DNA from 4 places in the Pseudomonas bijieensis genome. Region 1 is predicted to be linked to each of the others. Evidence: predicted binding sites of a transcription regulator. Region 1 holds the regulator's gene; each other region holds the start of a gene.
What was found. The regulator FliA, encoded in region 1, starts transcription of late flagellar genes. The targets are predictions, from matches to a motif close to CTAAAGTTTNNNNNNNNNNNGCCGNTAA.

Region 1 (7,876 bases):
CATGACCTTCGGCGACGCTGGCAGGGTTTACGCCTTGTTGACCATCGGTGACGGTTTGGTGGCGCAATTGCCATCACTGTTGTTATCCACAGCGGCCGCGATCATGGTGACCCGTGCTTCGGGCTCCGAAGACATGGGCAAGCAGATCGGCCGGCAAATGTTCGCCTCGCCCAAGGCCCTGGCCGTTGCTGCCGGCCTGATGGCGGTGATGGGCCTGGTGCCTGGCATGCCGCACTTTTCCTTTCTGACCATGGCTGCCCTGGCGGCCGGTGGCGCCTACCTGTTCTGGAAGAAGCAGAACGTGCAGAAAGTCCAGGCCCTGCAAGAGGTCAAGCGCCAGCAGGAACTGCTGCCGTCGCCGGCTCGCGCCATGGAAACCAAGGAACTGGGCTGGGATGACGTGACCCCGATCGACATGATCGGCCTGGAAGTCGGCTATCGCCTGATTCCTTTGGTCGATCGCAACCAGGGGGGGCAATTGCTGGCGCGGATCAAGGGGGTGCGCAAGAAGCTCTCCCAGGACCTGGGCTTCCTGATGCCCACCGTGCATATCCGCGACAACCTCGACCTGGCGCCGAGCGCTTATCGCCTGACCTTGATGGGGGTGATCCTGGCCGAAGCCGAGATCTACCCCGACCGCGAACTGGCGATCAACCCCGGACAGGTCTACGGCAGCCTCAACGGCATCACCGCCAAGGATCCGGCTTTCGGCCTGGAAGCGGTGTGGATCGAAATCAGCCAGCGGGCCCAGGCCCAGTCTCTCGGCTATACCGTCGTAGACGCCAGTACGGTGGTGGCGACCCACTTGAATCAGATTCTGTACAAGCACTCCAGCGAGCTGATCGGCCACGAAGAAGTCCAGCAGCTCCTGCAAGTACTGGCAAAAGGCTCGCCGAAGCTGGCCGAAGAGCTGGTGCCGGGTGTGGTTTCGTTGTCGCAGTTGCTCAAGGTGCTGCAGGCGCTGTTGGCCGAACAAGTGCCTGTGCGCGACATACGCAGTATTGCCGAAGCTATCGCCAACAACGCTTCCAAGAGTCAAGATACCGCCGCCTTGGTGGCAGCTGTTCGGGTCGGCGTGTCCCGCGCAATCGTCCAAAGCATTGTAGGCACTGAGTCCGAGCTGCCTGTGATCACTCTGGAACCAAGGTTGGAACAGATATTGCTCAATAGTCTGCAGAAGGCAGGGCAAGGCTCGGAAGAGGGTGTCCTGCTGGAGCCAAGTATGGCCGAGAAGCTGCAGCGTTCGCTGATCGAAGCAGCCCAGCGGCAAGAGATGCAAGGCCAGCCGGTGATCCTGCTGGTGGCCGGTCCGATTCGCGCGATGCTCTCGCGATTCGGGCGCCTCGCGGTCCCGGGGCTGCATGTGCTGGCGTACCAGGAAATACCGGACAACAAGCAAGTGACCATCGTTGCGACAGTAGGGCCCAACGGCTGAGGTAGTGGTTTATGCAAGTGAAGCGTTTTTTCGCCGCCGACATGCGTCAGGCCATGAAACTGGTTCGTGACGAGCTGGGCGCTGAAGCAGCCATCATTGGCAACCGTCGTATCGCCGGCGGTGTCGAGCTGACGGCGGCCCTGGATTACAAACTGTCTGCGCTGGCCCCGCGGGTTCCGAACATGGAACTCGAAGATGAGCTGCGCAAGACCCAATCGCGCATCGCCAGCGCCCAGGCCGAACTGAGCCTGCGTAGCAGCGAAGGCGAGGGTGCCGCGGGCACCAATCGTCAATTGTTCGCCGGTCAGCCACTGACCGCCGGCTTGCCGTTGACCGCTGCCGAGCCGCTGATCGAGCAGGCCCAGGCCGAACCGCGTCGTCCAGAGCCGGCACCCGCCGCGCCTGCCCGTGGGGTCGATCCGCGCGCCCTGGACTCGATGCGCTTCGAGCTCAACAGCCTGCGCGAGCTGATGGAAGTCCAGCTCGGCTCCCTGGCCTGGAACCAGTTGCAAGGCAGCCGTCCGGCCCAGGCCAACCTGTGGCGTCGCCTGCAACGCATCGGCCTGTCCGGTCCGTTGTCCCGGGACCTGCTGGCATTGATCAATGGTATCGAAGAACCTCGCCAGGCCTGGCGCATGTTGCTGGCGCACCTGGCGCGGATGATTGCCACGCCGGAAGTCGAGCCGCTGGAAGAGGGCGGGGTGATTGCCATGGTCGGTCCTGCCGGCATGGGCAAGACCACCACCCTGGCCAAGCTCGCCGCCCGCTACGTACTCAAGTACGGCGCCCAGAGCATCGCCCTGGTGAGCATGGACAGTTTCCGCATCGGTGCCCAGGAGCAACTCAAGACCCTGGGACGGATCCTCAACGTGTCGGTGACCCATGTGGATCCGGGCCAGTCCCTGGCCCAGGCATTGGAACCGTTGCTGCGCAAGCGCGTCGTACTGATCGATACCGCCGGCCTGCAAGCCAGCGATCCGGCCCTGCGCATGCAGCTCGAAAGCCTGGCCGGACGCGGCATCAAGTCAAAAAATTATCTCGTGTTGGCAACCACCAGCCAGAAACAGGTTCTAACCGCCGCATACCACAGCTACAAACGCTGCGGGCTGGCCGGCTGCATCCTGACTAAGCTGGACGAAACGGCAAGCCTGGGCGAGGTGTTGAGCCTGGCGATCGGTCATGAACTACCGGTGGCCTACCTGACCGACGGGCCGCGGATCCCGGATGATTTGCATCTGCCGCGCCGTCATCAACTGGTCAGCCGTGCCGTGAGTGTGCAAATGCAGGAAGAACCCAGCGAAGAAGCCATGGCTGATATGTTCGCTGATATCTACCACAGCCCGACCAAGCAGGTTGGCTGAGGTAATCATGAATATTTTTTGTACCTACATCGATGGTCTGCCATGCATTGTTCCGTATGCGAACGCGCAGCCAGTAATGTGGCCTCCGTCTAAGTAAGACAAGGTAAAGAACGAACATGGGCAGCATGCATCCCGTACAGGTGATCGCGGTGACCGGCGGCAAAGGTGGCGTCGGGAAGACTAACGTGTCAGTGAACTTGTCCCTGGCTCTGGCAGAGCTTGGCCGACGGGTCATGCTGCTGGACGCCGACCTGGGCCTGGCGAACGTCGACGTGCTCTTGGGGCTTACACCCAAACGCACCCTGGCGGACGTGATCGAAGGCCGTTGCGAATTGCGCGACGTGCTGTTGCAGGGGCCAGGCGGGATTCGCATCGTGCCGGCTGCCTCCGGCACCCAGAGCATGGTTCACCTGACCCCGGCCCAGCACGCCGGCCTGATCCAGGCTTTCAGCGACATCGGCGACAACCTCGATGTGCTGGTGATCGACACCGCGGCCGGTATCGGCGACTCGGTCGTCAGTTTCGTACGCGCGGCCCAGGAAGTGTTGCTGGTGGTCTGCGACGAACCGACGTCCATCACCGACGCCTATGCCTTGATCAAGCTGCTGAACCGCGACTATGGCATGAATCGCTTCCGCGTCCTGGCCAACATGGCCCAGAGCCCGCAGGAGGGCCGCAACCTGTTCGCCAAGTTGACAAAGGTCACGGATCGCTTCCTGGACGTCGCCCTACAATACGTCGGCGCCGTGCCCTACGACGAAAGCGTACGCAAGGCCGTCCAGAAGCAACGTGCCGTTTATGAAGCCTTTCCACGTTCCAAATGCGCGCTGGCGTTCAAGGCGATCGCCCAGAAGGTCGATACCTGGCCGTTGCCGGCCAACCCGCGCGGGCATCTGGAATTTTTCGTCGAGCGTCTTGTGCAACAAACAGCAGGGCCCGTGCTATGACAGCCAGCGGTTACAACCATCTCTACAAAAAATCGGCACGGGACGCCCAGTACGAATTGATCGAGCGTTACGCGCCACTGGTCAAGCGTATCGCCTACCACTTGCTGGCGCGGTTGCCGGCCAGTGTCCAGGTCGAAGACTTGATCCAGGCGGGCATGATCGGCCTGCTCGAAGTGTCGAACAAATACGACGCGAGCAAGGGCGCCAGTTTCGAGACGTATGCCGGTATTCGCATTCGCGGGGCCATGCTCGATGAAGTCCGCAAGGGCGATTGGGCGCCACGCTCGGTGCACCGCAATACCCGCATGGTCAGCGATGCAATTCGGGCAATTGAAGCTAAAACCGGGCGTGACGCTAAAGATCACGAGGTTGCGGCCGAACTCCAGTTGAGTCTCGATGATTATTACGGGATTTTGAACGATACCTTGGGCAGCCGCCTGTTCAGTTTCGACGACCTGTTGCAGGACGGTGGTGAACACGAGGGACTGCACGAGGATGGCGCGAGTGCTCACATGGAGCCATCGCGTGACCTGGAAGATGAACGTTTCCAGAGCGCGCTGGCGGATGCGATTGCCAATTTGCCGGAGCGTGAGCGACTGGTCTTGGCGCTGTACTACGACGAAGAGCTGAACCTCAAGGAAATCGGTGAGGTCCTGGGGGTCAGCGAATCGCGGGTCAGCCAGTTACACAGCCAGTGCGCGGCCCGTTTGCGGGGGCGTTTGGGGGAGTGGCGAGCGCGTTGACAGGCAGTGTGGGGACACTGCGAACGAGGCTGGCCTGGCAAGTACTGCGCCAGTCTCCATCCGTTGTGCTCCAGACCGTTGTCGAGTGTTGTGCCGGATTGATTGAAATGGCGCGTCCAGGTGCTGGGCGCGTTTAAGACTGCTTGGAGGTCGAATTGGACAAGAACATGAAAATCCTCATCGTTGATGACTTCTCAACGATGCGGCGGATCATAAAAAACCTGTTGCGTGACCTTGGGTTCACCAACACGGCCGAGGCAGATGACGGGACCACTGCGCTCCCGATGTTGCACAGTGGCAACTTCGATTTTCTGGTCACCGACTGGAACATGCCGGGCATGACCGGTATCGACCTGCTGCGTCAGGTGCGTGCCGACGAAAAACTCAAGCATCTTCCGGTGCTGATGGTCACTGCCGAAGCCAAGCGCGAGCAGATCATCGAAGCGGCCCAGGCCGGTGTCAACGGCTATGTGGTCAAACCCTTCACGGCCCAGGCGTTGAAAGAGAAGATCGAAAAAATCTTCGAACGCATCGGTTAACGGCGCCACGGGGGAGCTATGGACAACGAATCTTCAATGGGCGATTTCGAATCGACCCTGAAAAAACATGCCCGCGAACTGGTCGACAGCCTTGAAAAAGGTCGCTTTGGCGATGCGGTTCAAATGATCCATGAGCTCAACCAGACCCGTGACCGCGGTCTGTATCAGGAAGTGGGCAAGCTCACGCGTGAACTGCACAGCGCGATTGTCAATTTCCAGATCGACCCGCATATGCCGCAGGCCGAGGAAGTCTCGCAGATCACCGACGCCACCGAGCGTCTGGGGTATGTGGTCAAGCTGACCGAGGCCGCGGCCAACCGCACCATGGACCTGGTGGAAAGCGCAACGCCGCTGGTCAATGGCCTGAGCGAAGAAGCCCAGGCCTTGAGCACCGACTGGGGTCGGTTCATGCGTCGAGAAGTCGGCGCTGAAGAGTTTCGGGAACTGGCCCGTCGGGTCGACGGTTTCCTGACGCGCAGCAGCACCGAGAACCGCGCCGTAGCAAGCAACCTCAACGACATTCTGCTGGCCCAGGACTATCAGGACCTGACCGGCCAAGTGATCAAGCGTGTGACCCAACTGGTCACCGAAGTGGAAAGCAACCTGCTCAAACTGGTGTTGATGGCCAGCCAGGTCGACCGCTTTGCAGGTATCGAACACGACCGTGAAGCGATGCTTGCTGAAAAAGATCCACAAAAACATCTCTCTCAGGGTGAAGGTCCGCAAATTCATGCCGATAAAAGAGAAGACGTTATGTCCGGTCAGGACGATGTGGACGATTTGCTGTCCAGCCTTGGATTCTGAGTTTTAGCCCTGTTTTAGGAGCAGCCATTAATGAGCTTCGGCGCCGATGAAGAGATCCTTCAGGATTTCCTGGTTGAGGCCGGCGAGATTCTAGAGCAACTGTCCGAACAGCTGGTCGAGCTGGAAAGCCGACCTGATGATGCGGATCTGCTCAATGCAATTTTTCGCGGTTTCCACACTGTAAAAGGAGGCGCCGGCTTCCTCCAGCTCAACGAGCTGGTGGAGTGCTGTCACATTGCCGAGAACGTGTTCGACATCCTGCGCAAGGGTGAGCGTCGCGTTGATTCGGAACTGATGGACGTGGTGCTTGAAGCGCTGGATGCGGTCAACAGTATGTTCAGCGAAGTGCGTGAGCGCTCGCCGATTACCCCTGCCACCCCCGAGCTGCTCGCCGCGCTGTCGCGCCTGGCCGAGCCGCAATCGGCTGACGAAGCGGCGCCGGTTGCCGAGGCAGTGGTCGAAGAACCGGTCGCCGAGGAATCGGGCGACATCACCGATAACGAATTCGAACAACTGCTGGACTCCCTCAACACCGTCAAGGCCCAGGCCGAGGCGCCGGCCGCTCCGGTTGCACCCGCTGCGCCGGCCGCCGATGGAGCTGCCAGCGATGAAATCACCGATGCCGAGTTCGAGTCGCTGCTCGACCAGCTCCATGGCAAGGGCCAGTTCGCACCTGATGCCGTCGTCCCGTCGGCGGCCCCGGCCGCCCCGAAAGCCGCGGGCGACAGCTCGGACATCACCGACGATGAATTCGAAGCATTGCTCGATCAGTTGCATGGCAAGGGCACCTTTGCCGTGGACGCACTGGATTCGGCCATCGCTTCGGCGCCGACACCGGCCAAGCCTGCTGCCGCTGCCGCGGGTAGCGACCTGATCAGCGACCACGAATTCGAATCACTGCTCGATGAGCTGCATGGCAAGGGCAAGTTCAGCGAAGTCGGTACCGCTTCTGCCGCGCCTGCCGCCGCCACTGCGGCAGCACCCGCGGCCAAGGCTGTGCCCAAACCCGCGGCCAAGGCACCGGAACCCAAGGCCGAGCCCGCCAAGCCCGCCGCTGCTGCCCCGGCACCCGCCCGCGCTCCAGCGGCTGCGCCAGCGGAAAAACCGGCCAGCGAAGCCGAAACCACCGTTCGGGTCGATACCGCACGCCTGGACGAGATCATGAACATGGTCGGCGAGCTGGTGCTGGTGCGTAACCGTCTGGTGCGCCTGGGCCTCAACAGCCAGGACGAAGCCATGTCCAAGGCCGTGTCGAACCTCGACGTGGTCACGGCGGACCTGCAGACCGCGGTCATGAAGACCCGCATGCAGCCGATCAAGAAAGTCTTCGGGCGCTTCCCGCGCCTGGTTCGTGACTTGGCTCGCCAGCTCAAGAAAGAAATCAACCTGGAACTGGTGGGTGAAGAGACCGATCTCGACAAGAACCTTGTCGAGGCCCTGGCCGACCCGTTGGTCCACTTGGTGCGCAACGCGGTCGACCACGGTATCGAGTCGCCGGAAGAGCGCGAAGCTTCAGGCAAGGTCCGCAGCGGCAGGGTGATCCTGGCTGCCGAGCAGGAGGGCGACCACATCCTGCTGTCGATCTCCGACGATGGCAAAGGCATGGACCCGAACGTATTGCGTTCCATCGCGGTGAAACGCGGTGTGATGGACAAGGATGCCGCCGACCGCCTGAGCGACACTGAGTGCTACAACCTGATCTTTGCCCCGGGCTTCTCGACCAAGACCGAGATTTCCGACGTGTCGGGCCGTGGCGTGGGCATGGACGTGGTGAAAACCAAGATTTCCCAGCTCAACGGTTCGATCAATATCTACTCGACCAAGGGTCAGGGCTCGAAGATTGTCATCAAGGTTCCGTTGACCCTGGCGATCATGCCAACCCTGATGGTGATGCTGGGCAACCAGGCGTTTGCCTTCCCGCTGGTCAACGTCAACGAGATCTTCCACCTCGACCTGTCGCGCACCAACGTGGTGGACGGCCAGGAAGTGGTGATCGTACGGGACAAGGCACTGCCACTGTTCTACCTCAAGCGCTGGCTGGTCAGCT
Region 2 (7,876 bases), 3.3 Mb from region 1:
CAACGGCGTGAGCGGGTTGGTGATGGCCATGGCGATCATCATGTTCTCCTTCGGTGGCCTGGAAATGCTCGGTTTTACCGCCGCCGAGGCCGACAAGCCGAAAACCGTGATCCCCAAGGCCATCAACCAGGTGATCTACCGGATCCTGATTTTCTATATCGGCGCACTCGTGGTGCTGCTGTCCCTGACCCCTTGGGACAGCCTGCTGACCACCCTCAACGCTTCCGGCGATGCCTACAGCGGCAGCCCGTTCGTGCAGGTGTTCTCGATGCTGGGCAGCAACACCGCCGCGCACATCCTCAACTTCGTCGTGCTGACCGCCGCGCTGTCGGTGTACAACAGCGGCACCTATTGCAACAGCCGCATGCTGCTGGGCATGGCCGAGCAGGGCGATGCGCCCAAGGTCTTGGCCAAGATCGACAAGCGCGGCGTGCCGGTGCGTTCGATCCTCGCCTCGGCGGCCGTGACGCTGGTGGCGGTGCTGCTGAACTACCTGATCCCGCAACATGCGCTGGAGCTGCTGATGTCGCTGGTGGTCGCGACCCTGGTGATCAACTGGGCGATGATCAGCTACTCGCACTTCAAGTTCCGCCAGCACATGAACCAGACCCGTCAGACACCGCTGTTCAAGGCGCTGTGGTATCCGTACGGCAACTTCATTTGCCTGGCGTTCGTGGTGTTCATCCTCGGCGTAATGTTGCTGATCCCCGGCATCCAGATTTCGGTCTATGCGATTCCGGTGTGGGTGGTGTTCATGTGGGGGTGCTACGTCATCAAGAACAAGCGCAGTGCCCGGCATGAGCTGGCTGTGGCGGCTGCCGCCAAGTAAGCGATCCCCTAAAACAACAAACCCGGCCGAGCGCCGGGTTTGTTGTTTTAGGGGAAGGTGTTGTCCGGGGGATTCGCGGTATCCTGTGGGGCCTGATACCGGACGCTTTCCATGCTGGCGATTTCCAACACCGTGCACATCCCCGACGCCGAGATCGAGCTGACGGCCATCCGTGCCCAGGGTGCAGGTGGGCAGAACGTCAACAAGGTTTCCAGCGCCGTGCACTTGCGCTTCGACATTCCGGCCTCGTCGCTGCCTGAATTCTACAAGGAGCGGCTGCTGGCCCTGCGCGACAGCCGCATCACCAGCGACGGTGTGCTGATTATCAAGGCACAGCAATATCGCACGCAGGAACAGAACCGGGCCGATGCCCTGGAGCGTCTGGTCGAACTGATCCTCAGCGCCACCAAGGTCGAAAAGAAACGCCGCCCGACCAAGCCGACCCTGGGTTCGAAAAAGCGTCGCCTGGAATCCAAGACCAAGCGCGGTTCGATCAAGGCTGGGCGCGGCAAAGTGGATTTCTAGTTTCTTTCCCGTTCCTGGCGATGCTTTGGCGCCTGTCGGTACAGGTAGATGCTCAATGCCAGGCCACCCAGGGCCGCCAGTGCGGCGAACAAGAAGATCGAGGCAAAGCCAAAACCTGCTGCAATCGCGCCGGCCAATGGCCCGGTGATCCCCAACGACAAGTCAATGAACAGCGAATAAGCGCCCACCGCCGCGCCACGGCTGGAGGCCGGCACCAGGTTGACCGCTTCCACGCCCAGCGCCGGAAACACCAGGGAAAAACCGAAGCCGCTCAACGCCGCGCCCGCCAAGGCCCAATGGGCATCCGGAGCGAGCCACAGCAGCAACAACCCCAGGGTTTCCACCGACAGGCAGGCAATCGCCACGCGAAAGCCGCCCAGGCGGTTGATCAGGTTGCCAAAGAGCAAACGCGCGCCGATGAAGCTGGCGCCGAACAGGCTCAGGCACAGCACCGCGTTGTCCCAGTGCTGCGTTGCGTAATACAGGGTGATGAACGTGGCGATGGTGCCAAACCCGATGGAGCCCAGGGCCAGGCCACAGCCGTGGGGCAGGACGCGTCCCAGCACGTGCATGAACGGCAGGCGCTCGCCTGCGACGATGGGCGCGGCGGTTTTGCGCCAGGCCAGTGCCAGGCCCAGCAAGCCCAACAAGATAATACTGACGCCCATGCTCCACAGTCCCAACGCATTGACCAGCCACACACCCAGCGGCGCGCCAATTGCCAGCGCGCCGTAGCTGGCGATGCCGTTCCAGGAAATCACCTTCGCGGTATTCGCCGCGCCGACCCGGCCAATGCCCCAGCCAATCGAACCGGAGCCCACCAGGCTTTCCGCGCTGCCCAGCACCAGGCGACCGATCAACAGGCTGATCAGGCTGAACACTGGCAGATGGGGCGTCCAGGCAGACACCAGCATGAACACACCGCTCAGACCGCAGCCGGCGAGGCCGAACATGACCGCACGCTTGCTCCCCAGGTTGTCGATGATCTTTCCTGCATAAGGACGGCTGAGCAGGGTGGCCAGGTACTGCACGCTGATCACCAGCCCGGCGATCACCGCGCCGAAACCCAGCTCGCCGTGGACATATCCAGGTAGCACGGCCAGGGGAATACCGATGTTCAGGTAGCCAATGAATGTGAACAGGACGATGGAGACGACTTGCAGCGTGACCGCCAGGGGGCGCTGGGAATCTGACATGAGGAAAAGGTCCACGGAGCAGCAGGATAGATAGGCTGCTTATGATAACGGCGAGCGTGGTGGCTGGTCTTGGAAAAGTAAAACTATTTGCCCAATGGTTGCTCAGCGATCGTTTTGTCCGGCGACCAGGTGCGTGGTGACCAGTGCGGCGAGGGCGTTTTCTTCGGTGCCGAAACGAGCCAGCAGGGCAGCTTGTTTCTCGGGAGAAAGGCGTGTCCAGATCTCGACCATTTTCTCGGCGGTGCCGATCAGTACGCTGGCCTGGGCTTCGCTGAAGGTCGGGGTGTCATCGGTCATGGTGCGGGGGCTCGGGATTCAGGCAGTGTGGAAAGCGCATATTAGCGCTTTCCACACGGTCTGGTGGTGCGGGTGAATCAGTCTTCGCTGTCGGCCTGGCGGCGTTCAGTGGCTTCTTTCGGCTCGGGTTGCTGGGCGTCTGGTTGCCCCCCGGCTTGTAGCGTGGTCGTCTGCTCAGTGTCGTGCAGGCTTGGGAAGGGGAGATTAGGGATCTCGTGCATATCGCGCTCCTCGCAAAGTCTGTTGATAGATCTGGTAGATCCGCGCTTTTAAAAAGCCTGGGCAGGATACCCCAGGAGAAATGACAAAAAGACTTTTAAATCCTGGTGTGCCGACAAAAGGGGTTGTCTGGACAGGTCATGCTCAATAGTCGCGGCGCTTGCGAAAGGCCCAGCGGCCAGCAATCAACGTGAAGGTCGCCACCAGCGCCACCAGGATCCAGAAGCCTTCGGGATCACCGGCAAGCGGCACGCCACCGACGTTCATGCCAAAGAACCCGGCAATGATGTTGATGGGCAACGCCAACACTGTGACCACTGTCAGGGTGAACAGGGTGCGGTTGCTTTGTTCGTTGAGGTTGGCGGCGATTTCTTCCTGCAACAGCTTGATCCGTTCGCTCAACGCGGTGAGGTCGTTGATGATCAGGGCGAATTCCTCGGTGGATTTGCGCAGTTCCTTGACGTCTTCTTTCTGCAACCATTGCGGCGGGCGGTTGAGCAGGCGCAGCAACGAACCCGGCTCCAGGGCCAGCAGGCGTTGCAGGCGCACCAGTACCCGGCGGTTGCTGCCCAGCTCGGCGCGGTTGGTGGACAGCCGCGAGGACAGCAACTGATCTTCGACCAGGTCGACGCTGAGGCTGGTCTTGCGCACGATCTGGGTCAGCACTTCGCCCTGGTCGCGCAGCAAGTGCACGAGTAATTCCACTGGCGAGCGAAAGCACTCGCCGGCCTTGACCGACGAGCGCAGCTTGTCGACCGAGTGCAGGGGCTGCAAGCGCGCGCTGACGATCAACCGACTGTGCACGCACACCCACAATGTGGAGACATCCGAGGACACCATGTTGCTGAGGTTGAACACGACGTCGTTCACCACGGCCAGCAACGCCGAGTCGACATGCTCGATGCGGGTCGAGCGTGAACCTTCGTGCAAGGCTTCGAAAAACTCCTGAGGCAGGGCCAGGTGATTTTTCATCCAACGCTCGCATGCGGCATGAGCCAGGTTCAGGTGCAGCCAGAGGAATTCATCGGCGTCTTGCGGGTGTTGCAGGCTTTGCAGGGCCTGGGCCGAATCGATCTCCCGGCCACGTTCGCCAGGTCGAAAACGAAACCCGTAAAGCAGGCCGAACAGGTCCGGATCGCGATGGCTTTGGTCGATGCTGTGGTTCATGAAGTCTCGCTGGCGGGAAGTGCCTGTCGCAGCGGCCACAGGTTCACTTGTAGGCATCATCGCAAGCTTTCTTGAAGGTTTTGTGACGATTCCATGGGCACCGCCCAACTGGCCCTACCGGTGGTCGCCAAGGCTCAAGCGTGCCCCAGACAGGCCGATGGCTTGTACATATCCCCCCGTATTCGGGTTGCGACGCGGTGTGTTGCGGACATGGAGGTCGGGACATCGTTCCTGTTCTTTTCGCTGCTTAGAGATTGCTCCCCATGTTTTTACAGAAATCCCTCAGAGCCCAGATCCTTGCCCTGTTGAGCGGCAGCCTGTTGGCGATGTTGCTGATCGCCCTGGCGTCCTTTCATTTCCTTTCCAACGGTGTCCAGAACTATCACAACTTGATCGAGGGTCCGTTGCGTGCCTCGCAGTTGATCGATGAGGCCAACCTGCAGTTCAAGGTGCAGGTGCAGGAATGGAAAAACGTCCTGCTGCGCGGCAAGCAGCCGGCGGATCTGGATAAATACTGGAAGCAGTTCGAGGAGCGTCAGCGTGATGTCCAAGGCATCCTCGGCGAATTGATCGGGCGTGCTGGTGTGCCGGCCCCCGTCAAGACGCGTATCGAGGCCCTGCGCGATGAGCATCGTCAGTTGGGCGCGGCTTACCAAAAGGGCCGTGATGCCTTTGTCGCCTCCGGTGGCGATCCAGCGGCGGGCGATGCGGCGGTCAAGGGCGTGGACCGTGCGGCCAGTGAGCAAATGAGTGCGCTGGTGGTGGAGCTGCGCAAGCTGGGCACCGAGCAATCGATGCTGATCAGCGCCGGTGCCGATCGCACGATCATGCTCGGCACGGTGATCATGCTGGTGTCGGGCATGTTGATTGGGTTGTTCAGCCTGTGGTTGGTCAATCGCAACCTGGTTCAACCGATCCGTAACCTGATCGAATACGTGACCCGACTCAGTCATGGGCGTTTCGCCGAACGTGTGACGAGCAACCGTCAGGACGAACTGGGCAATCTGGCGGTAGCGGCCAACACACTGCGTGATTTCCTTGCCGAAACCTTTACCCGCCTGCAACGCAGTGCCACGGAACTGGACAGTGCCAGCGGTGAGCTCAATGCCATCGCCAGCCTGATGAGCCAGGGCACCAGCGAGCAATTCGAACGCACCGATCAGGTGGCGACGGCGATGAACGAAATGTCCGCCACGGCCCAGGAAGTGGCCCGCCATGCCGCCGACGCGGCGCGGGCGGCCGATGATGCCGATCAATCGGCGCAACAGGGCGAGCAGGTCATGCAAGGGACCATTCGCACTATTACCCAAATGCGCGGTGAGATCGCCAACACGGCCACGGTCATCCGTCAGTTGGAAACCGACAGCGGGCGCATCGGCAAGGTGCTGGAGGTGATCCGCGGGATTGCCGAGCAGACCAACCTGCTGGCCCTCAACGCTGCCATTGAAGCGGCGCGGGCCGGGGAGGCGGGACGCGGTTTCGCGGTGGTTGCCGATGAGGTGCGTAGCCTGGCCCAGCGCACTGCGTCGTCGATCATCGAGATCAACCAGATCATCCAGACTGTACAAACCGGTGCGGTGGACGCGGCCCACGCCATTGAGAGTGGACAGTCCCGCAGCGAAGAAAGCGTGGAGCAAGTGACCCAGGCCGGTGCGATGCTCGAGCGCATCACCCAGGCAGTCGAAGCCATTCGCGACATGAACCGCCAGATCGCCACCGCTGCCGAGGAGCAGACTTCCGTGGCCGAAGACATTTCGCGCAACCTGACTGAAATCACCTGCATAGCCAGCACTAACCTGGACAATGTGCAACGCACCGAAGCCGCCAGTCGGGATCTGCATGGCTTGTCGGGGCAGTTGAATGAAGTGACGGCACGGTTGAGTGCCTGACGGTAGTTCGCGTTAGTTATCGATAAACGCAAAAGAGCCGCGCAACCCCAAGGTTACGCGGCTCTTTTCTACTGATGGATCAAGTGTCTTGCTTGTTGCTCAAGACCTTGCCGGTCGTGGCATCAAAGTCCACGTCGAATTCTTTACCGTCGGCGGTTTTCAATTCGACTTCATACTCATAACCGTTGAAATGATTGTCCAGGTCGGTGTCGGTGATGGTCGCGCCCGGGTGCAACTTCAGGGCTTCTTCGTTCATCGATTCAAGGGACTTGATCTTGCCTTCCTTGACCAGTTGTGGGATCTGGTCGATGCGCACATCGGCCTGGGCCAGGCCAGCGGTGAGGGTCAGGGCGGCAGCGGTGAACAGGGCAGTCAAAGTTTTCATAAGTTCTTTCCTTGGTGTCATTAAGGGAGGAGTCGTTTAAGTGGTGCCAGATTATCTGTGGCAACTTAATTCACCCTTAATTCGAAAAAACTTCTGAAGTGCCGAGTGGGGGCCTATGGGGCAAAGTCCTCCCCCATAGGCGTGTTCGGGTTCAGTAGCCGTTCTTTTCCAGTAACTGCGCGACGCTGCCAGTCTCGGGGCGCTTGAAGTAGTTGAGCAGTTCACTGGCGCGGTTGGTGAAGATGCCATCGACGCCGGCATCCATGACTTTCTTGAAGTCCACCGCTTCATCCACGGTGTAGACATGCACCAGCAGACCCTGGTCATGGGTGTACTGGTTCATCCACGGTTGCACCAGGTCCGAGTAACTCTGGCTACCGCCGTGGGTCAAGGCGGCGGACGGTCCGGTGCCTATCGCACCCTGAGCCTTGGCGTACTGGACCCACTTTTCGAATTCGGCCTTGTCCTTGGGTTCCTGCTTGGCGTAATAGACCGCCTTGTCCGTTTCACCGGATTGGGCAAAAGGCACCTTGGACTTGGGCTCGATGTTGCCTTCGCCCACCCACAACAGCAGGATCTTCGGCACTTTCGGCATCTCTTTGTGCAGCAGTTCGAGGCTGCTCTTTTCAAAGGTCTGCAAGACCACCTTGCCCTTGCCCTGGCCGACCCCGGTGGCGCGTTTGGCCAGTTTCGACCCGGCTGGGCTCAGCCAGCCGCGGTCCTGTAATTTGTCCTTCAGATCACGTTCGATGCCGGGGAACAGCTTCGGCTCCTTGGTCTCGATGTACAGCCCTGGTTTGTGCAGCGGGTTGCCCTCGGCGATGTCGATCACTTCATCCAGGGTGAGGATTTTCAGGCCGGCGAATGAAGGGCGGGCACGGTCCGGGTAGGCGGTGTTGAACCAGCTGCCGGCATCGAGAGTCTTGAGTTCCGCCATGGTGAACTGGTTGGCGGTGCTGTCCTTGCGTTCGGGAAACTTGGCCGCGACATCCGTGGTGCGCAGCAGGCTGTCGTCATGCAGGACGAACAACACACCGTCCTTGCTGCGTTGCAGGTCCAGTTCCAGATAGTCGGCGCCCAGGTCGCGGGCCAGTTTGTAGGCGGCGGCAGTGGATTCCGGCGCATCGAACGAGGCACCACGGTGGGCGATGACCGCCGGGTGCGGAATGCCCTGGAGGGCTGCCAGCGCCTTGGGGGGCGGGGCCTCGGAGGCTTGTGTCTGGCCGAAGCCGAGCAACAGGCTCAGCACCAAGGCGCTGCGGGTAAAAGTGACAGGCATGCTCGAAATCCTTTCGTGGGTGTGTGCAAAAACCTATCTTTTAGCAACTGAACGCTGTCGGCGCTATCGCCATACCGACATAAACGTGTG
Region 3 (7,876 bases), 2.8 Mb from region 1:
GTCAGGTCAACCAGCCGACGCTGAAGTCGGCCGGGCTGCACCTGGATGAAGGGCGACAATGCGTGGTCCGCGACGGCACCGACATCCAGCTCACGGCCGCCGAGTTTCGCCTGTTGCGCTATTTCATGCTGCATCCCGAGCAGATCCTTTCCAAAAGTCATCTTGCCGAACACCTGTACGACGGTGAGACCGAGCGCGACTCCAACGTGCTGGAAGTCCACGTCAATCACCTGCGACGCAAGCTGGGACGCAGCGTCATCGAAACCCGTCGCGGCCAGGGCTACCTGTTCGGCGGGCAGGCGCAGTGAGATCCATCCAGCGACGCCTGAGCCTGGGCCTGATCGGTGTGATGGTGGTGGTCGGCCTGGTGCTGGCGCAGACCAGCCTGTGGCTGTTCGAACTGGGCTTGCAGCGTTATCTGGAAGCGGGCCTGCGCAACGACAGCGAGAACCTGCTGGTGGCCCTGGTGCGCGGCCCGCAGGGTTTGCAATTGGATGAGCGACGTTTGTCGCCGGCCTATCAGCGACCTTTTTCCGGACATTATTTCCGCATCGATTTTGCCGATGTGCACTGGCGCTCCCGTTCCCTGTGGGACCAGGAATTGCCCCGGCTCGACCACCCGGGCCTGCACAGCAACCTGCAACTGGGCCCCGAGGGCCAGAAGCTGCTGGTGCTGCGTACCGACTATCGGCGGCTCGGCCAGGCGATTTCCATCAGCGTGGCCCAGGACTACACGCCGGTGCGTGACAGTTTCCGAAGGATGCAGCAGGTTAGCCTCGGGCTCGGGTTGGCGGGGCTGCTGCTGATCCTGTTGCTGCAACGCATCACCGTGCGCCGCGCCTTGCGTCCGCTGGACCGGGCCCGGGAGCAGATTGCCCAGTTGCAGCGCGGGCAGCGTTCGCAACTCGACGAACAGGTGCCACGGGAGCTGGAGCCGCTGGTGACACAAATCAACCATCTGCTGGCCCACACCGAAGACAGCCTCAAGCGTTCACGCAACGCCCTGGGCAACCTCGGCCATGCCTTGAAAACCCCGCTGGCAGTGCTGCAAAGCCTGGCTTCGAACGAAAAGCTCGACCCGTATCCCGAGTTGCGCAAGCTGTTGCTCGAGCAATTGGAGCAGGTCCGGCAGCGCTTGAACCGCGAACTCAACCGCGCCCGCCTGTCCGGCGATGCCTTGCCCGGCGCGCATCTGGACTGCGACGCCGAACTGCCAGGATTGCTGGCCACGTTGAACATGATCCACGGCGAACACCTGCACCTGAGCTATGTCGCCCCGCCAGGCCTGCACTTGCCCTGGGACCGTGAGGACCTGCTGGAATTGCTCGGCAACCTGCTGGACAACGCCTGCAAATGGGCCGACGCCGAGGTACGCCTGACCATGACCGAAACAGCCGAGGGCTTCAGCCTGGCCGTGGAGGACGACGGCCCGGGCATCCCCAAGGACCGCCGCGACCAGGTGTTCAGCCGGGGCACGCGGCTGGACGAACAGACCGATGGACACGGCCTGGGCCTGGGCATCGTGCGGGACATCGTCGACACCTGGGGCGGCCTGCTGGCGTTGGACGACAGTGAATGGGGTGGGTTGAAGGTGGTGATCGAATTGCCCAAGCGCTGATGTCTGCGCTAACCCTTTATAGCCGTGCCATAGATTCTCTGTCTGGCTTGGCCCCCTGTGGGAGCGAGCCTGCTCGCGATGGCGTTGGGTCAGCCACATCAATGTCGACTGGCAGACCGCTATCGCGAGCAGGCTCGCTCCCACATTGGTCTGTGGTGATTGCAAACCTTGTGAAAACCCGCCCCACGGCCCTTGCAGCTTGCCGCCGCTTGCTGCAAAGTCGCGACCTTTTTTGTCCGGTGGCTTTCCATCGCTGTGCTTTGAGGTAACGATGATAAATGCAGTAATTGCTGCGGTAGGCGTCATGCTGGTACTCAGCCTGTCCCGCGTGCATGTGGTGATCGCGCTGATTATCGGCGCGTTGGTGGGTGGCCTGACAGGCGGCCTGGGGATCGAGGCGACGCTCAAGGCGTTCAATGCCGGCCTGGGTGGCGGTGCGACGGTGGCGTTGTCCTATGCCTTGCTCGGAGCCTTCGCCGTGGCGATTGCCAAGTCCGGCATGGCCCATGCCTTGGCCGACAAGGCCCTGGCCCTTGTGGATCGCCAGGACGCCGCTGGCGGCTCGGGCGTCAAGTGGGTCCTGATCGGTCTGCTGGGAACGGTCGCGGTCGCCTCCCAGAACATTTTGCCGATCCATATTGCCTTCATCCCGCTGCTGGTGCCGCCACTTCTCTATGTGCTGACCAAGTTGCAGTTGGACCGCCGGTTGATCGCCTGCGTCATGACCTTCGGCCTGATCACGCCCTACATGTTCCTGCCGGTGGGCTTCGGCAATATCTTCCTCAACGAAATCCTGCTGGCCAACATCGCCCGCAGCGGCGTGGACGTCAGCGGCATCAACGTTACCCACGCCATGGGCATTCCGGCGCTGGGCATGGTGTTCGGCTTGCTGTTGTCGTTGTTCTCCTACCGCAAGAAACGCGTCTACGACCTGAAGAAAATTGCCCGGGTCGAGCAAGTGGCCGTGCGCTACAACCCGCTGAGCCTGATGGTGGCCGGGTTTGCGGTGGCGGCGGCGTTCGCGGTGCAGCTACTGGTGGACTCGATGATCATCGGCGCCCTGGTCGGGTTCCTGATTTTCTCGCTCTCGGGAGTGGTGCGCTGGCGCGAAACCGACGACCTGTTCACCGAAGGCATGAAAATGATGGCGATGATTGGCTTCATCATGATCGCCGCCTCGGGGTTCGCCGAAGTGATGAAGGCCACCGGTGAAGTCCAGAGCCTGGTGGAAACCTCGGCGGCCTGGATCGGCCACAACAAGGGCATCGGTGCGCTGATGATGTTGTTGGTGGGGCTGCTGGTGACCATGGGCATCGGCTCGTCGTTTTCCACGGTGCCGATCCTGGCGACGATTTTCGTGCCGCTGTGCCTGCAACTGGGCTTCAGCCCGCTGGCGATCGTCTGCATCGTCGGCACCGCCGGCGCCCTGGGCGATGCCGGTTCGCCCGCCTCGGACTCGACCCTGGGCCCGACCTCCGGCCTGAACATCGACGGCCAGCACCATCACATCTGGGACACCGTGGTCCCGACCTTCATCCACTACAACCTGCCGTTGCTGGTGTTTGGCTGGGTGGCGGCGATGGTGTTGTAATCCGAGACGGCGTTGCCTGCATCGCGAGCAGGCTCGCTCCCACAGGGGACTTGCAGTGGACACAACATCTGTGAACACCTCAATCCAATGTGGGAGCGAGCCTGCTCGCGATGGGGCCCTCCAGATTCAATACCTCCCTCAAGCCTTGTTCACTTTGTCCTACAGTTTTGCCGTGCCTTGCCGTTAATACAGCTAACCACGCCAATAACACCAACAAGAGTGAACAGCATGCGCCTGAGCCTGAAGGCTAAAGTCCTGTCCCTTGCGATACTGCCGGTATTGCTGTCCGCCGTGATCATCAGCCTGACCACGGCTTTCATCTTGAAGGAACAAGCTGGCAAAGAAGTCCAGCAGACTCGCGAACGCCTGCTCAGCGAGGCCAAGGCCACGCTGCAGAACTACGTGGCGGTGGGCCTTACCGCCATCAAGCCGCTGTACGATGCCGCAGCTGCGGGCGATAACGAGACACGCGCCCAGGCGATCAAGCTGCTGTCGAATATCAGTTACGGCAAGGACGGTTATTTCTTCGGCTACGACTCCGAGACCATTCGTCTGTTCAAGGCCAACAGCCCCGATGGCGTGGGCAAGAGTTTCAAGGACAACCGCGACCCGAACGGTGTCTACGTCAACCGTGACCTGGTGAAAGTCGCCAAGGACGGGACGCATTATCTGGAATACAGCTCGCCGCTGCCCGGTAGCAAGGACCTGGTGCCCAAGCTCGGCTACACCGAATACCTGCCCAAGTGGGACCTGGCGGTCGGTAGCTCGGTCAACCTGGACGGCATCGAAGCCCAGGTGGCGCTGGTGGAAGCCAAGGTCCACGATCGCCTGCAAGGCGTGATCTTGAGCATCGTCGGGATCGCCGCGGTGGTGTTGCTGGTGATTGCGGTGGTGGGCCTGGTGCTCGCCAATACGATCCTGCGTCCCCTGCACCTGATGAAAGACAACCTCGACGACATCGCCGCGGGTGAGGGCGACCTGACCCGTCGTCTGGCCATCACCAGCCAGGACGAACTCGGTCAGTTGGCCGGTTCGTTCAACCGCTTCGTCGACAAGATCCACGGCCTGGTGCGGCAGATCACCGACATGACCTCGCAACTGACCGGCCTGGTGACGCAAGTCTCCGAACAGGCCCAGCGCTCCGAGCAGGCCATGGAGCGCCAGCGCCACGAAACCGATCAGGTCGCCACGGCGATCAACGAGATGTCCTCGGCTGCCCAGGAAGTCGCCCGCAGTGCCCAGGGCGCCGCTGTCGCGGCCCAGCAGACCGACGAGGAAGGGCAGTCGGCCAAGCGCGTGGTGGCTGGCAGCATCCAGCAGATTCATGCGTTGGTGAACGATATTCGTAGCAGCGGCGTGTCCCTGGACAGCTTGCAGCAGGACGTGGCCTCGATTGTCAGTGTGCTCGGGGTGATTCGTTCGATCGCCGAGCAGACCAACCTGCTGGCCCTCAACGCCGCCATCGAGGCCGCGCGTGCCGGGGAAGCGGGGCGTGGCTTCGCCGTGGTGGCCGATGAAGTACGGGCCCTGGCCAGCCGGACCCAGCAGAGCACTCAGGAAATCCAGGGCATGATCGACCGCCTGCAATCAGGCACCCATGCGGCGGTGGAAGCGATGCGCCGTTCCAGTGAGGCCGGCGATGGCACTTCGGAACGGGCCAACGAGGCGGGTGCTTCCCTGGACACCATGGCGCAGTTGATCGGCACCATCAATTCGATGAACGCCCAGATCGCCAGCGCTGCCGAGGAACAGACCGCAGTGGCCGAAGAAATCAACCGCAGCGTGCATCAGATCGCTGTGGCGGTGGACAGTGTCGCCGACGAAACCCAACTCGGCGCCCAGACTTCCCGCAGCCTGGCCGACCTGGGCCAGCGCCTGGGCCAACTGGTGGGGCAGTTCCGGATCTGATCCCGTCGCAGCAGGAGCTGCCGAAGGCTGCGATCTTTCGCTCTCGATCCAGATGTTTTCGCCTGGGCTACCAGGCCTTATCGGAAGCGGAGGATCGCAGCCTTCGGCAGTTTCTGCCGGGCACGGCAGGCCATCCCCAACCCTGTGGGAGCGAGCTTGCTCGCGATGACAATTTCCAGCCGAGCGCAGTTGTGGCGAGGGAGCTTGCTCCCGCTGGGTTGCGAAGCAGCCCCAAACGCTTGGGACCGCTGCGCGCTCCAGCGGGAGCAAGCTCCCTCGCCACGAATGGATTTCAGGCGGGCGCTCCCTGCACATCGCGCATCAACAACCCAAACCGCAAATCCACCGCATCCGGAATCGGCACGTACACCACATGCCCATCCCCCGGCGCCACCTCGATGCTCTGGCCTTTGACGTCCTGCAACTGATGCAGGTCGAAGTGGAAGTTGCCCTTGGGGGGTCATCAGTTCCATGTGGTCGCCCAGGCCAAAACGGTTTTTCACCCGTACTTCGGCCAGGCGTTCGCGACGTTCGCCGGTCAGTTCGCCGACGAACTGCTGGCGCTCCGACACCGAGCTGCCGTTCTGGTAGTTCTGGTACTCGTCGTGCACGTGGCGTCGTAGAAAACCTTCGGTGTAGCCGCGCTGGGCCAGGGACTCCAGGTCGGTCATCAGGCTGCGATCGAATTCCCGGCCGGCCACCGCGTCATCGATGGCCCGGCGATAGACCTGGGTGGTGCGCGCGCAATAAAAGTGCGATTTGGTCCGGCCTTCGATCTTCAACGAATGCACGCCCATGCGCGCCAGCCGCTCCACGTGCTGCACCGCTCGCAGATCCTTGGCATTCATGATGTAGGTGCCATGCTCGTCCTCGAAGGCCGGCATGGCGTCTTCCGGGCGGTTGGCTTCCTGGAGCAAAAACACCTGGTCGGTGGGCGCGCCGAGGCCCAGGGTCGGTTCCGGCTGATAGGTTTGCACGATGTCGCCCACGACGTTTTCCACCGCTGGTTGCGCCGAATATTTCCAGCGACAGGCATTGGTGCAACTGCCCTGGTTGGCATCGCGCTTGTTCAAGTAGCCGGACAGCAGGCAGCGCCCGGAATAAGCCATGCACAACGCGCCATGGACGAACACTTCCAGTTCCATGGCCGGCACCTGCTCGTGGATCTCGGCGATTTCCTCAAGGGACAGTTCCCGGGACAGGATGATCCGGCTCAAGCCCTGCTGTTGCCAGAACTCGACGCTCGCCCAGTTCACGGTATTGGCCTGCACCGACAGGTGGATCGGCATCTGCGGGAAGTGTCGGCGCATCAGCATGATCAGCCCCGGGTCGGACATGATCAGCGCGTCCGGCGCCATGGCGATCACCGGCTCCAGATCCTTGAGGAAGGTCCGCAGCTTGGCGTTGTGCGGGGCAATGTTCACCACCACGTAGAAGCGCTTGCCCATGGCTTGGGCCTCGGCAATACCCAAGGCCAGGTTCGCGTGGTCGAATTCGTTGTTGCGCACCCGCAGGCTATAGCGCGGCTGACCGGCGTACACCGCATCGGCACCGTAGGCGAAGGCGTAGCGCATGTTTTTCAGGGTGCCGGCGGGAGCGAGCAGTTCGGGGGCGGCGAGGGTCATGGTGGCGTCAGGTCGCAAAAAGCGGCGAGGGTACGCCACGGTCGGCCCGGCGGTATTGATTTGGATCAATGCCGGGTGCAAACGCGAAGGCACTCCGGCGAGTCCTGGATGACTAATGTTTATCCCGCCTTTGGACATGGAAAGCTGATGAATCGAAAGATGCTGCAAAACAAAGCCCAGATGCTGCTCCTGGTGCTGGTCACGGTCGCCTTCATCTGGATCCTGCTGCCATTTTACGGCGCGGTGTTCTGGGCGGTGATCCTGGGCATCGTCTTTGCCCCGATGCAGCGCCGCCTGCAGTTGAGGTTCGGCTGGCACCGCAATGTCACCTCGTTGTTCACGTTGAGCATCTGTGTGGTCAGCGCGATCCTGCCGGTGATCATCATCAGTACGTTATTGGTCCAGGAGGGCGCGGCGCTGTACAAGAGCCTGGAGAGCGGAGAGCTGGACATTGCCGATTACCTGGCCCGCTTCAAGGATGCCTTGCCGCCGTACTTCCAGCACCTGCTGGACCGCTTCGGCCTGGGCAACCTGAATGGCTTGCGCGACAAGATCGTCAAGAGTGCGATGCAGGGCAGCGAGTTCTTCGCCACCCAGGCCTTCAGTTTCGGCCAGGGCACGTTCCAGTTCCTGGTCAGCTTCTTCGTGATGATCTATCTGCTGTTCTTCTTTCTGCGCGACGGTCCGGAATTGGTGCGCAAAGTGCGCACGGCTGTTCCATTGGGGGAACATCAAAAACGCCGCCTGCAGTTGAAATTCAATCGGGTGGTGCGGGCCACGGTGAAAGGCAATCTGCTGGTCGCCATCAGCCAAGGTGCGCTGGGTGGGCTGATCTTCTGGATCCTGGGAATCCCGACGGTATTGCCGTGGGCGGTACTGATGGCGTTCCTGTCACTGTTGCCAGCCGTGGGGGCGGGCATTGTCTGGGCGCCGGTTGCGGTGTATTTCCTGCTTTCCGGGGCGATCTGGCAGGGTGTGGTGCTGACGCTGTTCGGGGTATTCGTGATCGGTCTGGTGGACAACTTCCTGCGTCCGATCCTGGTGGGCAAGGACACCAAGATGCCCGACTACATGGTGCTGGTCTCGACACTGGGCGGGCTGGCGGTGTTCGGGCTGAACGGTTTCGTGATCGGA
Region 4 (7,876 bases), 2.0 Mb from region 1:
GGCGTGCCCCGCACCTCGGTTTCCCGGCCACCCTGGATTTCATCGATGCGTTTGAGGGCTTTATCCACGGCGCCCTTATCCGCCAGCAGGCTGTAGTGGATCTGGAACTGCTTGTGCTCTTTCGGCGCGATCATGGGAACCAGGCCCAGTGGTCGCTGATACCGGCGGTTATAGGAAAAACTGGTGCCTGGCTCCAGCCCGGTCACGTAGCCCTGGCCTTGGGTATCGGTGTTTTTCCACAGGGAGAACACGGGAAGCGTGCTGGTGTTGAAGCCTACCGATACCCCGAGGCTGCCGGCCTTGTTGTGCAGCACGGTAAGGGTGTCGCCCTTGGCGTCGGCGTAGGGCACGACGTTATAGACGGTTTCGTCGTAATCCTTGGTCGGGGCCCGGTAGGTTTGCCAATCGGGCAAGTCGCCCTTGGCCTTGTCGTTGAACGGCGAGACCTGCTTGACCGGTGCCGCGAAACGAGCGCCCTGCTCCAGGAACGGCGTGCTGAAATTGCTGTGATAGAGCGCTTGGTATTCCTTTGGATAGTCGCCGTTGTTGGTCAGCGTGTCGTTGAGGGTGAAAGCCACACTGCCCGGCTCGGTGACCAGTTCGGTCTGCACCGAGAAATCGACCTTCTTGAAGGCCTGCTCCTTCAACTCGCCTCGCAATGTGATGGCGTACGGAGGTTTTTCATCGATGTGCAAAGTGACCTTGTTGGCCGGGATGTTGGCTGCACGACCATGCAGGGTCAGCAGCTCACCATTGTCCATGCCGGGATGGCCGACCCATTCGTAGCCACAGCGAGTCACCAGTTCATTGAAACCTTCGAGCCAGCCCAGTCCGCCTCGACCATTGAGCTCAATGAACGCCGGATTGACCACTTCCTTGACGGGCGAATCCCAGCCCATGCGCACATTCCCGACCGAAGCCTGCAGCACGTTCATGCCGCGGGTCGGGACGACGGAAAGCTTCAGGGTACCGTTGTCGATGTCGACGATGCTGACGCCTTCCTGGCGGCCACCGTGCAAGGTGCGCATCGTCACGGAAAAGGGCTTGCCGGTCTTCACGCCCAGTTGCTGGCTGGTGATTTGCCAGGGTTGAGCGGCTTTATCCGTATCCAGCAGGACGTAATCCCAAGCCATCGCATGGGAGGCAGCGCTTAGAGCGCCAAGGGTAACGAGGAGTTTGAGCGGAGTCATGGTCACGACCTTTTATTGGAGTTGTGCGGTTTTTATAGACTTGAAGAAACGTTTCAGCAAGCTTAAAAACAGCAATATCCTTAAAAAGCAACGACCAGCGGGTTGGAAGTTTTCGGTGGGAGCGAGCTTGCTCGCGATAGCGGTGGGTCAGATTGAGATGATGTGGACGGGGCTGCCGTCATCGCGAGCAAGCTCACTCACAGGAGGTCTGGGTGAGCTTGCTCGTGACAGCGGTGCAAGACGCTTCAGCGGAACCGATCGACCTCTTGGCGCAGGTCCTGGGCCAGTTTTTCCAGTTCCTTGGCGGTGAGTGCCAGGTTCGAGACCACTTGCCGCTGTTCGCTGTTGGCCATGGCGATGCTTTGCAGGTTACTGCTGAGCAAGGTCGCAGTACTGCTTTGTTCCTGGGTGGCGGTGGTAATCGCCGCAAATTGCTGGCCGGCCGAGCGACTTTGCTCGTCGATGCGCGCCAGGGCCGAGGCCACGTTGGCGTTGCGCGACAGGCCTTCCTGCATCAACAGGTTGCCCTGCTCCATCGTGCTGATGGCATTGCCGGTTTCCTGCTGGATGCTGTTGATCATGCTGGAAATTTCGTCGGTGGCCTGGCGGGTGCGAGATGCCAGGCTGCGGACTTCATCGGCCACCACGGCAAAACCACGGCCCTGCTCGCCTGCGCGGGCGGCTTCGATGGCGGCGTTCAAGGCCAGCAGGTTGGTCTGCTCGGCGATCGAGGTGATAACGCCAACGATACCGCCGATTTCCTGCGAACGCTGGCCCAAGGTATTGATGACCGTGGCGGTGCTGTTCAGCGCACCGGCGATCTGTTCCAGGGACGACGACGCTTCATCCATAGAGGTCCGGCCAATGCGGGTTTGCTGGGCGTTTTCCTGGGCCAGGCGCTCGGTGTTGCCCATGTTGTCAGCAATGTTCAATGAGGTCGCACTGAACTCTTCCACCGCGCCGGCCATGCTGGTGATTTCGCCGGACTGCTGCTCCATGCCTTCATACGCCCCACTGGACAATCCGGACAGCGCCTGGGCGCGGCTGTTGACCTCCTGGGAGGCCTTGCGGATGTGCTCGACCATGGTCGACAAGGCCTGGCTCATCTGGTTGAAGGCACGGGCCAACTGACCGATCTCATCATGACTCGACACATTCAAGCGCACGCTCAGGTCGCCAGCGCCCAAGGCTTCGGCCTGGCGAACCAGATCGCCGAGCGGCGCCAGTTTGCTACGCAACAGCCACATCGCCGAGCCCACCGCCAACAACATCGCCAGCAGGCTGCCAATGGCCAGCTGAGTACCGACGCTCCAGGTCACGGCGCGAATCTCGGCTTTCGGCATGCTCGCCACCACCGCCCACGGCCCGCCCTCGAACGGTACGGCAACGCTGTAGAAATCTTCGGCGGTATCGGTCCAGAACGCCCCCTTGCCCGGTTTCTTGACCAGCCCAACGATGGTCGCGCTCGCCTGGTCCAGCGCCTGCACGCCGGCCGGCGGCACCAGCCATTTGTTCTGTTCATCCAGCAAGGCCAGCGAACCGGTCTGGCCGATGCGGAAGCGCTTGAGGTTCTCGAACTGCGCATTCTGCGCGTCGGTGTAGTCGAAGCCTACGTACAACACGGCAATGATCTTGCCGCTGCTGTCGCGTACGGGCGTGTACTGCGACATGTAGAAGCGTCCGAAAAGCAGGGCTCGACCGATGTAGCTCTGCCCGCTGATCACCGGACCGTAGGCCGGGCCGGCACGGTCGAGCACGGTACCGATGGCCCGCGTACCGTCCTGTTTGCTGACTGAGGTACTGACGCGGATGAAATCGTCGCCGCTGCGCACGAAAACCGTGGCAACCCCGGCGGTCATCGCTTTGAAGTCATCCACTTCCTTGAAGTTGTTGTTCAACACTTCGCCGCCCAGGCTCAAGCCGGGGGTTTGTACGCCCGCCACCGTCACCGGCTGGTCCGGATGCACGCTCAGGCCGGCGCTGAAGCGCTTTTCGAACAGGCCGGCCAACCGTTGAGTACTCTCGCGCAAGGTACTGTGGAACGTATTGAGCTGATCGGCCATCAGACGCGCTTCGCTGGCCAGGTGCTCTTCACGGGTGGCGAGGTTGGCAGTGTCCAGCGAACGCAGGGCGAAAACGGTACTGCCGGAGATCACGATCGCCAATATCACAGCGAGGGCAAGGCCTAGCTGTGAGGCGATCCGGGCACGGGGTTGAGACATGACGGCTCCTGGCCGAGAGACCGGATCATCCTGATCACGCTCGCACGCTCGGCATTCTATTCGGGTGAGGTGAAAGTTGGCCCTTTCTGCACGAAGGTTCCATGCTCACGGATTCGGCGGCAAAGCCAAATACTTGAGCGGTTCGCAAGGATTAATGCCAAGCGGCTATCACGCCAACTACAACGTTTCAGCCCAAACGCTGCACGTCAGGTAATTGCATGGCCTTTACTTCACCCTGAAGGAAGTCGCTGAGCCGGCGCAAACGTTCACCACCCGGGCGGGTTTTTGGCCAGACCAGGTAATAGTGTTCACCGCTGGCGACAGCGGTCGGCCATGGCAAGCTCAGGCGCCCCTGGGCGACATCCTCGGCCACCATCAGCAGGTCGCCCATGGAAACACCATAGCCGCGTGCCGCCGCGATCATGCCCAGCTCCAGGGTATCGAACACCTGTCCCCCCTTGAGCGAAACCTTGTCGGACAGGCCCATGCGCTGCAGCCAGTTGCGCCAGTCCCGGCGATCCGGCGTGGGATGCAGCAGTTCAGCGCTGGCCAACCGCGCCACATCCCAGGGCTGGTCATTCAACAGGTTCGGCGCGCCCACCGGGATCAACTCCTCGGGAAACAGCAAACTGGCCTCCCAGTCGGCGGGAAAGTGCCCGTTGCCCAGCAATACGGCGCAATCGAAGGGCTCGACGTTGAAGTCCACCGAATCGATGTCCATCCAGGCACTGGTCAGTTGTACTTCGTTGCCGGGCTGCAAATGCCGGAAGCGACTCAGGCGCGCCAACAACCAGCGCATGGTCAGTGTGGAAGGCGCTTTCATGCGCAGGATGCCATCCTCGCCATGCAAGGTATGACAGGCCCGCTCCAGCGCCATGAAGCCCTCACGTACCCCCGGCAACAGCAACCGCGCCGCCTCGGTCAGTTGCAGGTTGCGCCCGCTGCGCTGGAACAGCCGGCAGGCAAAGTGATCTTCCAGCGTGCGAATGTGCCGGCTGACCGCGCTCTGGGTGATCGACAGCTCTTCAGCGGCCCGAGTGAACGAGCTGTAGCGCGCCGCGGCTTCGAATGCCCGCAGCGCATAAAGAGGCGGAAGACGACGAGACATCGCAAAAGCTCCATGGCGTTGTTTGCCAACCCTACCAGAAACCCATCCAGCATGAGTTTTAATCATGCCAGCGATCTTTTTTATCCTTTTGTGCAATCGGCCGAGAGCGCCGAGAATCGTCGCTTTACTGCCTTGTTTGAACATGGAGCGTGATGATCATGCGGCATCCTGTGCGTACCGAACTCTGGGCCATCCTGCGGCTGGCGGGGCCGTTGATTGCCTCACAGTTGGCGCACATGCTGATGGTGCTCACCGACACCGTGATGATGGCGCGCCTGAGCCCCGAAGCCCTGGCCGGCGGCGGGCTCGGGGCGGCCACTTATTCGTTCGTGTCGATCTTCTGCATTGGCGTGATCGCCGCGGTGGGCACCCTGGTCGCGATCCGCCAGGGCGCGGGCGATGTCGAAGGCGCGACCCGGCTGACCCAGGCCGGGCTGTGGCTGGCCTGGCTGATGGCGCTGATGGCCGGGTTGCTGCTGTGGAACCTCAAGCCCGTACTGCTGATGTTCGGCCAGACCGAAACCAACGTACTCTCCGCCGGACAGTTCCTGCTGGCGCTGCCGTTCGCCCTGCCCGGCTATCTGAGCTTCATGGCCCTGCGCGGCTTCACCAGCGCCATTGGCCGGGCCACACCGGTCATGGTGATCAGCCTCGGCGGCACGGTGGCCAACTTCCTGCTCAACTACGCGCTCATCACCGGCATGTTCGGCCTGCCGAAACTCGGCCTGATGGGGATCGGCCTGGTCACGGCCATCGTCGCCAACTGCATGGCCCTGGCACTGGCCTGGCACATCCATCGGCACCCGGCCTACCGTGCCTACCCCCTGCTCGACGGCCTGTCGCGGCCCAATCGCCAATACCTCAAGGAACTGTGGCGCCTGGGCCTGCCGATTGGTGGCACGTACGCGGTGGAAGTCGGGCTGTTTGCGTTCGCCGCGCTGTGCATGGGCACCATGGGCAGCACACCGTTGGCCGCCCACCAGATCGCCCTGCAAATCGTCTCGGTGGCGTTCATGGTGCCGGCGGGGATGTCCTACGCCATCACCATGCGCATCGGCCAACACTACGGCGCCGGGCAGTTGCCGATGGCGCGCCTGGCCGGTCGGGTCGGGATTGGCTTTGGCGCGGCGGCCATGCTGGCGTTCGCCATGGTGTTCTGGTTGCTGCCCCATCAATTGGTCGGCCTGTTCCTGGACCACGACGACCCGGCGTTCCGCGACGTGATCAACCTGGCCGTGAGCCTGCTGGCCGTGGCGGCATGGTTCGAGCTGTTCGACGGCACGCAAACCATTGCCATGGGCTGCATCCGCGGACTCAAGGACGCCAAGACCACCTTCCTGGTTGGCCTGGGATGCTATTGGCTGATTGGCGCGCCGTCGGCGTGGTGGATGGCATTTCACCTCAACTGGGGGCCGACCGGCGTCTGGTGGGGCCTGGCCCTGGGGCTGGCTTGCGCGGCCGTGAGCCTGACCCTGGCGTTTGAGTGGAAGATGAAGCGGATGATTCGCAGTGAGCCTGGGCAGCAACGTTTCGAGGTCGTTCAGACTGAGTGAGCATCCCTTGTGGGAGCGAGCCTGCTCGCGATGGCGATGTGTCAGTCAATATAGCTGCCGACTGGTCTACCGCTATCGCGAGCAGGCTCGCTCCCACAGGAATTTGTATTAGCTCATTTCCAGTGTGGACTGCTGATTGCCATCGAATGTCAGGTATTCAACCAATTCAGGCAGCGGCAACGGCTTGCTGATCAAAAAGCCCTGTACCTGGTCGCAACCAAAGCCGCGCAGCAGGTCCAGTTGCTCCCGGGTTTCCACACCTTCAGCCACCACCTCCAGGTTGAGGTTGTGGGCCAGGTTGATCATGGCGTGCACCAGCTTGCGATTCTCTTCGCGCTGCTCCATGCCGCCGACGAAGCTCTTGTCGATCTTGAGCAAGGCGATGGGCAGGCTGTTGAGGTGCACGAACGAGGAGAACCCGGTGCCGAAGTCGTCCAGGGAGAAGCGCACCCCCAGGCGACCCAGGGCATCCATGGTCTGCTTGACTAGCTCGCTGCGGCGCATGACGGCGGTTTCGGTGAGTTCGAATTCCAGCCATTGCGCCTCGACCCCCCGTTCGGCAATCAGTCGGCTCAGGGTCGGCAGCAACTGGCTGTCCTGGAACTGCCGGAACGACAGGTTGACCGCCATGTGCAACGGCGCCAGCCCCCGCTCGCGCAGGGCCTGCATGTCCCGCAGCGCCCGGGAAATCACCCAGTAGCCCAGTGGCACGATCAGGCCGCTCTGTTCGGCCAGCGGCACGAACTCACTCGGTGGCAACAATCCGCGTTCGCCATGACGCCAGCGCACCAACGCTTCGAGGCCGACAATGTGGCCGCCATCGAGGTTCAGCCGTGGCTGGTAATGCAGCTCCAACTCGTCACGGCGCAGTGCCCGGCGCAGTTCGCTTTCCAGGTCGGCGAGGCTGCGGGCGTTGCGGTTGATGCGCTCGTTGAAGATATGAAAGGTGCAGCCCTGGGTGCTCTTGGCCTGCTGCATGGCGATGTGGGCGTGCCACATCAGCGGATCGGCGCCGGCCTGGGCACGAGCGTGGGCAACGCCCAGGCTGCAACCGATCAGCAGGCTTTCACCGTCCACCCAATAGGGCTCGGCCAAGGCTTCGGTAATGCGCTCGGCCATCCACTCGGCCCGTTGTGGCGCGCGGCGGGTGTCGATCAGCAGGGCGAATTCATCGCTGCCCAAGCGCGCCAATTGATCGCCGGCCTCGAGCGAGCTCTTGAGTCGCGACACCACTTGCAGGATCAAGCGATCACCGGCCTGATGGCCAAGGGCGTCGTTGGCGTGACGGAAGTTGTCCAGGTCCAGGTGACCGAGGGCCAGGCCCCGGCCATCGTTTTCCGCCAGACGTGCCGCCAGCAGCGTCTGGAAACCCTGGCGATTGGCAATGCCCGTCAACGGGTCCTGTTCGGCAAGGCGCTGCAAGGTGTTTTCCAGCACGCCACGTTCGCGCACATGGCGCAGGCAACGACGCAGGGTCGCGGTGTCGAGGGCATCACGCACCAACCAGTCGCTGACGCCGTCGGGGGCCAGCGCCGGTTCGTGCTCAAGCAACAGGATAGTGGGCAGGCTGCAACGGCCCGGCGCCGGTTGTAACGCCGCAACGGTCAGCAGTACCGCGTTGCGGTTATCTTCGAACAGGCTGCTGACTGACTCCCAGCTCGGGGCGCTGATCAACACGACCGAGGGCCCCATGGGCGCCAGGCACTCGCGCAATATTGCTGACCACGCAGGCTCTTGGGCCAATAACAGCAAACGCAAGGGTTCGACAGGCGTTGACAAGCTGACTCCCTAGACTCTGCAAGG

Region 2: GN234_RS25345 (methyl-accepting chemotaxis protein) is a predicted target of FliA. The motif match lies at 4,367-4,394, and genes of this name have one in related genera.
Region 3: GN234_RS27885 (methyl-accepting chemotaxis protein) is a predicted target of FliA. The motif match lies at 3,369-3,396, and genes of this name have one in related genera.
Region 4: GN234_RS19280 (methyl-accepting chemotaxis protein) is a predicted target of FliA. The motif match lies at 3,523-3,550, and genes of this name have one in related genera.

What each region holds. Positions count from the first base shown of each region.
Region 1 is NZ_CP048810.1:2,379,792-2,387,667, reverse strand. Features, by position in the region: gene flhA (flagellar biosynthesis protein FlhA) at 1-1,435, shown strand, start outside; gene flhF (flagellar biosynthesis protein FlhF) at 1,447-2,796, shown strand; gene fleN (flagellar synthesis regulator FleN) at 2,913-3,743, shown strand; gene fliA (RNA polymerase sigma factor FliA) at 3,740-4,486, shown strand; gene GN234_RS10280 (chemotaxis response regulator CheY) at 4,654-5,025, shown strand; gene GN234_RS10275 (protein phosphatase CheZ) at 5,044-5,829, shown strand; gene GN234_RS10270 (chemotaxis protein CheA) at 5,860-7,876, shown strand, end outside.
Region 2 is NZ_CP048810.1:5,727,386-5,735,261, forward strand. Features, by position in the region: gene GN234_RS25315 (amino acid permease) at 1-829, shown strand, start outside; gene arfB (alternative ribosome rescue aminoacyl-tRNA hydrolase ArfB) at 941-1,354, shown strand; gene GN234_RS25325 (MFS transporter) at 1,351-2,550, opposite strand; gene GN234_RS25330 (hypothetical protein) at 2,653-2,847, opposite strand; gene GN234_RS25335 (hypothetical protein) at 2,925-3,068, opposite strand; gene GN234_RS25340 (transporter) at 3,211-4,233, opposite strand; gene GN234_RS25345 (methyl-accepting chemotaxis protein) at 4,497-6,122, shown strand; gene GN234_RS25350 (PepSY domain-containing protein) at 6,202-6,507, opposite strand; gene GN234_RS25355 (glycerophosphodiester phosphodiesterase) at 6,659-7,786, opposite strand.
Region 3 is NZ_CP048810.1:6,285,041-6,292,916, forward strand. Features, by position in the region: gene GN234_RS27870 (response regulator transcription factor) at 1-308, shown strand, start outside; gene GN234_RS27875 (sensor histidine kinase) at 305-1,618, shown strand; gene GN234_RS27880 (Na+/H+ antiporter family protein) at 1,893-3,209, shown strand; gene GN234_RS27885 (methyl-accepting chemotaxis protein) at 3,438-5,117, shown strand; partial or broken gene trhP (prephenate-dependent tRNA uridine(34) hydroxylase TrhP) at 5,425-6,742, opposite strand; gene GN234_RS27895 (AI-2E family transporter) at 6,890-7,876, shown strand, end outside.
Region 4 is NZ_CP048810.1:4,418,610-4,426,485, reverse strand. Features, by position in the region: gene GN234_RS19285 (aldose 1-epimerase family protein) at 1-1,190, opposite strand, end outside; gene GN234_RS19280 (methyl-accepting chemotaxis protein) at 1,436-3,412, opposite strand; gene GN234_RS19275 (LysR substrate-binding domain-containing protein) at 3,600-4,520, opposite strand; gene GN234_RS19270 (NorM family multidrug efflux MATE transporter) at 4,679-6,073, shown strand; gene GN234_RS19265 (putative bifunctional diguanylate cyclase/phosphodiesterase) at 6,182-7,852, opposite strand.